Regions from separate parts of the Microbacterium thalassium genome, predicted to be linked through region 2. Evidence: predicted binding sites of a transcription regulator. Region 2 holds the regulator's gene; the other holds the start of a gene.

Region 1 (3,407 bases), 1.6 Mb from region 2:
TCCCGCACAGCGAGGCGCTGCGCGTGCGGTCGGCGCTTCCCGGTGCCGCGGTGCTCGACACCGACGGCGGCTGGCACGCGCGCCTCGTGCGGTCGGACGCCTTCCTCGACGCGGCCGTCGCGCATCTGGTCGCGCCCGACGCGGTGGGGACGAAGGTCGTGCTCGACGAGGCGCCGACGGGGCGAGGCCGCTGAAGCGGTCGGCAGCGGGTTCGGGGTCATCGTCGACCGGCGCCCGCTTCCCGGGCCCGGTCAGTCCCGAGAGCGGTCCTCACGGTCGATGCGGGTCAGCGCGACCACCTGGCCGGGATCGGGCATGAGGGTCGTCCGGTGGAAGTCCGCGAGGAATCCCGGAGCGACCGCGTCCCAGTGCCGAGCGCCCGTGAGGGCCGTGTCGAGATACGACCGCGGGACGACTCCGGGGTCCTCCGGCGCGGCGCGGTAGCGCGCGCTGCCGACGAAGGCGACGACGTCGCGCTCGAACATGCGCCCGTCGGCATACGCCGAGACGTCCGCATGGACCGCGACCTCGTCGTAGCGGAGCTCGCGACGGCGCAGGCGAGCGAGCCTCGCATCGTCGACCGGAATGCAGATGCCGTTGACGCGTGACCCGGGCGCGGGCGGAAGATCGCAGAACCGCACGATCTCGGGTCGTTCGCCGGAGACGTCGCGGTACTCCTTGTCGGGCTCGGAGCCGTCGTTGGGGAACGCGACGGAGAAGGTGCGCTCGCGGTCACCGCACCATGCGGGAACGCAGTCTGCGGGGTCGATCCCCGGCAGCGTGGCGGCCAGGGATGCGGGGCTCAGCAGCGAGGCGTAGGCGAAGACGTACATCGGGGACTCCCGTCCCATCGTCCCACGCCCACGCCCACGCCCACGCCCACGCCCACGCGCTCGCCGGCGGCGGCCGCTGCGGACGCCGGTCAGAACAGCATCGCCGGCGCGCCACCGCCCGCCGCCCGTCCGCGCGATGTCGTGACGATGCGGGAGCGGGCGGCCTCCGAGGCCGATGACGGCCGCGCGCGGCGAGGCGCGTCGTCCTCCTCCCGTCCGTCGAGACCGTGCACGCGCAGGAGCGGCCGCACGCGCTTGGCGAGCCAGGAGCGGTACGCCTTCGAGGCGTTCGCCGCAGCGCCCGGGTACAGCCCGCGATACGACGAGACGAGCTCGGGCCGGTGGGTCTCGAGCCATTGGAAGAACCACTGTTTGGCGCCTGGCCGGAGGTGGAGCGGCCCGTAGACCACGCGGACCGCACCGGACTCCTTGATGCGCGTGAGGGCGTGGTCGATGTGCGGGATGGAGTCGGTCAGGTGCGGCATGATCGGCATCAGGAAAACCGTCACGCCGAACCCCGCTTCGGTCGCCGCGCGCACCGTCTCGAGTCGCGCGGCAGCGCTCGGCGTCCCCGGCTCGACGAGCTTCTGCAGGTCGTCGTCGAACACCGCGATCGACATCGCGAGTGAGACGTCGACGGCGGAGGCCGCATCCCGCAGCAGCGGCAGGTCGCGCCGGAGCAGCGTGCCCTTCGTGAGGACCGAGAAGGGCGTGCCCGACTCGGCCAGGGCGCCGACGATGCCCGGCATGAGACGGTATCGGCCCTCGGCGCGCTGGTACGGATCGGTGTTGGTGCCGAGGGCGACGTGCTCGCGCTGCCAGCTGCCGCGCGCGAGCTCCTTGCGCAGCACGTCCTCGATGTTCGTCTTGACGATGATCTGGGTGTCGAAGTCTCGCCCGGCGTCGAGTTCGAGGTACTCGTGGGTTCCCCGGGCGAAACAGTAAGAACACGAATGAGTGCATCCCCGGTACGGGTTAATCGTCCAGTCGAAGGGCATCGCGGACGAGCCGGGCACGTGGTTCAGCGCGGACTTGCACAGGACCTCGTGGAACGTCACGTCGGCGAACTCGGGTGTGGTGACCGAGCGCACGAGGGCGTTGAGTTGCTCCAGGCCCGGGAGCGCGGCGGCATCCGTCGTCCCGAGCTGCTGTCCCTGCCAACGCATGCTCACAGTCGAACATAGAAACGAATGTTCGTCAACAGAAGGCGGCGCTCTATCGAACGCTCCGATCCGACACCCCGCCCCGGCCGGTCGCGATTCCGCGCCGGGCCGGGGACAATGGCCGTGTGACGGACCCCCGACCCGCCGCGAGCCCGACGACGCGCCGCGCAGCACGCGCGGACGCGCTGCTGGACGTGACCGCGTCGCCGGTCCGCCATGCGCGAGCCCGCCGTGCGTCGCGCATCGCCGCGGGGTTCGCCGCCTTCGTGGCGCTGACGCTCGTCGTCGGCACCGGCGCGGCCGTCGCGGCGGCGCTCACCGGCCCGGCGCTCGCCGCCGACGTGCGCCTGGGCGACGAAGCCGGGGACGAGCCGCTGCCGCTCCCCGAGGTCGTTCAGGCGATCCCCGTCCCCTCGATGACCGGCGAGGCCGCCACGGGCGACATCTGCGCGCTCGACGGGGTCGCAGACGCGCTCGCCGCCGGCGACGACGTGGCCGCGATCGAGCGCGCGGGCGGGGGAGAGGCGTTCCGCGCCGCCGTCGTCTCCGGAGGTGCGGCGTGCATCCGGCTGGATGACGCCGCGCGCCTGTGGGTCGTGGTGAACAAGCATCGTCCGTACGACCCGATCGACTACCGCCCGGCGTCGCTCGCCCTCCCGGGCGACGTCCGCAGTCTCGAGGGAGGAGCGCTGCGAGCGGATGCCGCGGCCGCCCTCGACGCGATGGTCGCCGAAGCCCGTGTGGACGGCGTCGGCGAGATCGCCCTGCAGAGCGGGTTCCGGTCGTACCAGACGCAGCAGGGCTCGTACGGGCGTCAGGTGTCGGCCCGCGGCGTCGACGGCGCGGATCTGGTCAGCGCGCGTCCCGGGTACAGCGAGCACCAGTCGGGGCTGGCCGCCGACGTCGTCGCGTGCGACGGATGGTGCGGAACGATCGACGACCTCGCCGCGACCGCGCAGGGGGACTGGATCGTCGACAACGCGTGGCGCTACGGCTGGATCGTGCGCTACGAGCAGGGGCGCACCGACGTCACCGGGTACGTGCCCGAGCCGTGGCACCTGCGCTACGTCGGGCCGCAGCTGGCTCAGGCGTACCATGACGGCGGCTGGACCACGCTCGAGGAGTTCTTCGGACTGCCCGCGGCACCCCACTACGACGGCTGACAGCAACCGTCCAGCCCGAAACTGAGTACCATGGTTCACGGGATTGAATGCCATCGCATTCTCCGCGAAGACTCGAGGATGAGAGGACGGCGCACATGGAGCGCGATATCTACGACGAGGACCACGAGGCGTTCCGCGACGTCGTCAAGGAGTTCATCAAGCGCTACGCCGGTGAGGACAAGCGCAAGCAGTGGGATGCCGACGGCGAGGTCGACCGTGCGACCATGCTCGCCGCGGGAGAGGCCGGC
Region 2 (3,407 bases):
CGCCAGCGTCGCCGCGCCGATGGTGAGCGCGATCCCGACGCCGAGCGTCGCGGTCGCCCGCCGGCGCGCGACGAGGATGCCGACCGCGATGAGGCCGAGCGCGATGAACGGCAGCCACCACCCGACGGTGTCGGCGATGCTGTACACGGCGCCGACCAGCAGGAGCGCGTCGGACTGCACGATGACGATGGTCGTGTCGATCGTCGGGATCATGCTCGCGATCCCGATCCCCTGATCCACCAGCCGCGTCTTGAGCTCGTCGATGATCGGCCCCAGCTGGATGCCGAGGGTTCCGGTGTCGTCGATGGTCACGGCGCCGGTGTCGTCTGCCGTCGCGGTGGCGACGAGCGCGCGGTGGCTCGCGACCAGAGCAGTCCGCCAGACCGTGGGGAAGACCTCGGATTCGACGATCCGGGTGACCCCGGCGTCGATGAGACTCTCCACCCCTGCGGCGGCCGGTGCGCGCAGCAGCCCCAGCGCCGTGATGGCGGCAGGAGGCAGATCGAGGCTCTGGAGGCCGTCGAACAGGTCGTCCGTGACGCCCTCGATGTCGAGCGAGTCGTTGATGGCGGTCGTGGCCTGGTCGATCACGAGCGCCTGCACATCCGGATCGTCGGCCAGCGGAGCGAACGTCGCGACGAACGCGTCCTCGCTGACCAGCTGCGCTCGCGCCCACGTGCCCACGATCGAGACCGGGACGAGGATCCCCACCAGGACGATGCACACCGCCGAGATGAGGGCGCGCCACCAGCCGCTGCGCCGTGGCGCCTGTTCGGCCGCAGCGTGCTCGGGCGGTGGCGGGGTGGTCTCGCGGAGTCGGGCGTTCTCTTCGCGCAGCGCCTGCAGTTCGGCGCGCAGCTCATCGACCTCGGACGCCATCGGTCTCCCCTTCCGATCGTTGACGTCAGACTAGCGGCGGGGCGGTGCGGCGCGCGGGCCCAACGTCCCGATTGTCCGAGCGGCCGTCAGACCGCGCGCAGCAGCGCCACGACCTTCCCGAGCACGACGGCCTCGTCGCCGAGGATGGGCTCGAACGCGGAATTGCGCGGCAGCAGCCACGTGTGACCGTCGCGCTGGCGGAAGGTCTTGACCGTGGCCTCGCCGTCGAGCATCGCGGCGACGATGTCGCCGTTCTCGGCCGTCGGCTGCGATCGCACGACGACCCAGTCCCCGTCGCAGATCGCGGCGTCGATCATGGACTCGCCCGAGACCTTGAGCATGAACAGCTCGCCCTTGCCCACGAGCTGGCGGGGGAGCGGGAAGATCTCCTCGACCTGCTGGTCCGCCGTGATGGGGACGCCCGCGGCGATGCGGCCGACCAGCGGCACGAGGGCGGCATCGCCGAGCGCGGGGGCGGTGTCGGCGGGGTTCTCGGCTGCGGCCCCCGGCAGGTCGATCAGGACCTCCATCGCGCGCGTCTTGCCGGGGTCGCGGCGCAGGTAGCCGCTCAGCTCGAGCTGGTTCAGCTGGTGCGTGACGCTCGAGAGCGACTTGAGTCCGACCGCGTCGCCGATCTCGCGCATGCTCGGCGGGTAGCCGTGCCGGGAGATCGAGCGCTGGATGACCTCGAGGATCGCCAGCTGCTTGTCGCTCAGGCTCTTGCGGCGCCGCGTCTGCGGCTTGTCTGCCGGCGCCTTCTCGCGTCCGCTCGCCTCGCTCATGTCGGCTCCTGTCTCGCTCCGTCTTCGGCAGCGGTCTTCGAATGTCGGAGGCCCGTGGTGGGCTGTCGCTATCGAAACCGTATCCGGTTCCTCGGGCATCCGCCCGGAGTGCGGCCCGCGTGTCGCTTCGAGAGAACGGAACGGGATCGACCGCTTGACACCCATGAACATCGAAGATAACTTCGGAAGAGAGGTTCGCATCCGCCGTTCCCGGCCGATCGGCGGATGCGAACTCTTCCCCACCTGCACAGGAGGAGAAATGACCGCGATCAGCTTCCCCACTCCCGTCGCACGTCGTCGCGCCCGGTTCGCGCCGCAGTTCGCGGAGTCGCCGCGCACCCGTCTGCGACTGACGCCGCGCGGCCGTCGTGTGCTGGCGGCCATCGCGGCGCTTCCGGCCGCCGTCGCGCTCTCGATCGCCGTGATCGGCGGCGGCGCGGCGCTCGCGAGTCGCGATGACGGCGCCGTCGCGGGAACCTTCGAGACGGTCACCGTCGATCCGGGCGAGTCCCTGTGGTCGATCGCGCAAGAGGTCGCGCCGATGGCCGACCCGCGCGACGTCGTCGATGCGATCTCGCGCCTCAACGCGCTCGACGGCGGCGTGCTGCGCGCGGGTCAGACGCTGGCGATCCCGCTGGAGTACTCGGCGGATCAGTGAGCGCGACGCATCGTCACCTGACGGTCCGTGCGCATCGCGCGGTCGTACGATGACGGGATGACCGTTCGACTCGACGATCTGCCCCTCCGCGACGATCTTCGCGGCCGCAAGCCCTACGGAGCGCCGCAGGCGCCGCTGCCGGTCGCGCTCAACGTCAACGAGAACACCCATCCTGTTCCCGAAGAGGTCGCCGACGACATCCTCGACGCGATCGCGCTCGCGCTGCGCGAGGTGAACCGGTACCCGGATCGCGAGTTCACGGGCCTGCGCGAGGCCTTCGCGGGCTACCTCGGCCACGGGCTGACGCGGGATCAGATCTGGGCGGCGAACGGGTCCAACGAAGTGCTCCAGCACATCCTGCAGGCCTTCGCAGGGCCTGGGCGCACCGCGTTCGGCTTCTCGCCGACGTACTCGATGTACCCGCTGCTCACGCGGGGGACCGGGGCCGAGTGGCGAGAAGGCGAGCGCGAAGCCGATTTCTCGGTCAGCGCCGTCAGCGCCGCCGAGCAGGTGGGCGAAGCACGGCCGGACGTCGTCTTCCTGTGCTCCCCGAACAACCCCACCGGCACCCCGATGACGCTCGACGTCATCGAGGCCGTGTACGACGCGACCGACGGCATCGTGATCGTCGACGAGGCGTATCACGAGTTCGCGCCGCACGACGTCCCGTCGGCGCTGACGCTGCTGCCGGGCCGCGAGCGGCTGGTGGTCTCGCGCACGATGAGCAAGGCGTTCGCCTTCGCCGGCGCCCGGGTGGGCTACCTCGCCGCCGACCCCGCGTTCATCGACGCGCTGCGACTGGTCCGGCTGCCGTACCACCTGAGCGCCCTGACGCAGGCGGCGGCGACCGCGGCCCTCGGGCACGCCGACACGATGCTCGCGATGGTCGACGACATCGTCGTCCAGCGCGACCGCATCTCCGCGACCCTCGAGGCGCTGGGCTACGAGCCGTACGAGTCGTGGTCCAACTTCGTGCTGTTCGGCGGGGTGGACGAGCCCGCGCGGGTGTGGGAGCGCCTGTACGAGCGCGGCGTCCTCATCCGCGACATCGGCATCCCGCACCACCTGCGCGTGTCGGCCGGCACCGA

Evidence for each region. The regulator LexA, encoded in region 2, represses DNA repair genes until DNA is damaged. The targets are predictions, from matches to a motif close to TCGAACANNTGTTCGA.
Region 1: a site for LexA is predicted at 2,016-2,031, ahead of HD594_RS01995 (Rv2578c family radical SAM protein). Genes of this name have one in related genera too.

What each region holds. Positions count from the first base shown of each region.
Region 1 covers NZ_JACHML010000001.1:439,880-443,286, reverse strand. The annotation lists gene HD594_RS02005 (alpha/beta fold hydrolase) at 1-194, shown strand, start outside; gene HD594_RS02000 (hypothetical protein) at 252-851, opposite strand; gene HD594_RS01995 (Rv2578c family radical SAM protein) at 923-1,999, opposite strand; gene HD594_RS17610 (M15 family metallopeptidase) at 2,122-3,159, shown strand; gene HD594_RS01985 (acyl-CoA dehydrogenase family protein) at 3,255-3,407, shown strand, end outside.
Region 2 covers NZ_JACHML010000001.1:2,018,313-2,021,719, forward strand. The annotation lists gene HD594_RS09230 (hypothetical protein) at 1-879, opposite strand, end outside; gene lexA (transcriptional repressor LexA) at 966-1,661, opposite strand; gene HD594_RS09240 (LysM peptidoglycan-binding domain-containing protein) at 1,921-2,319, shown strand; gene HD594_RS09245 (histidinol-phosphate transaminase) at 2,377-3,407, shown strand, end outside.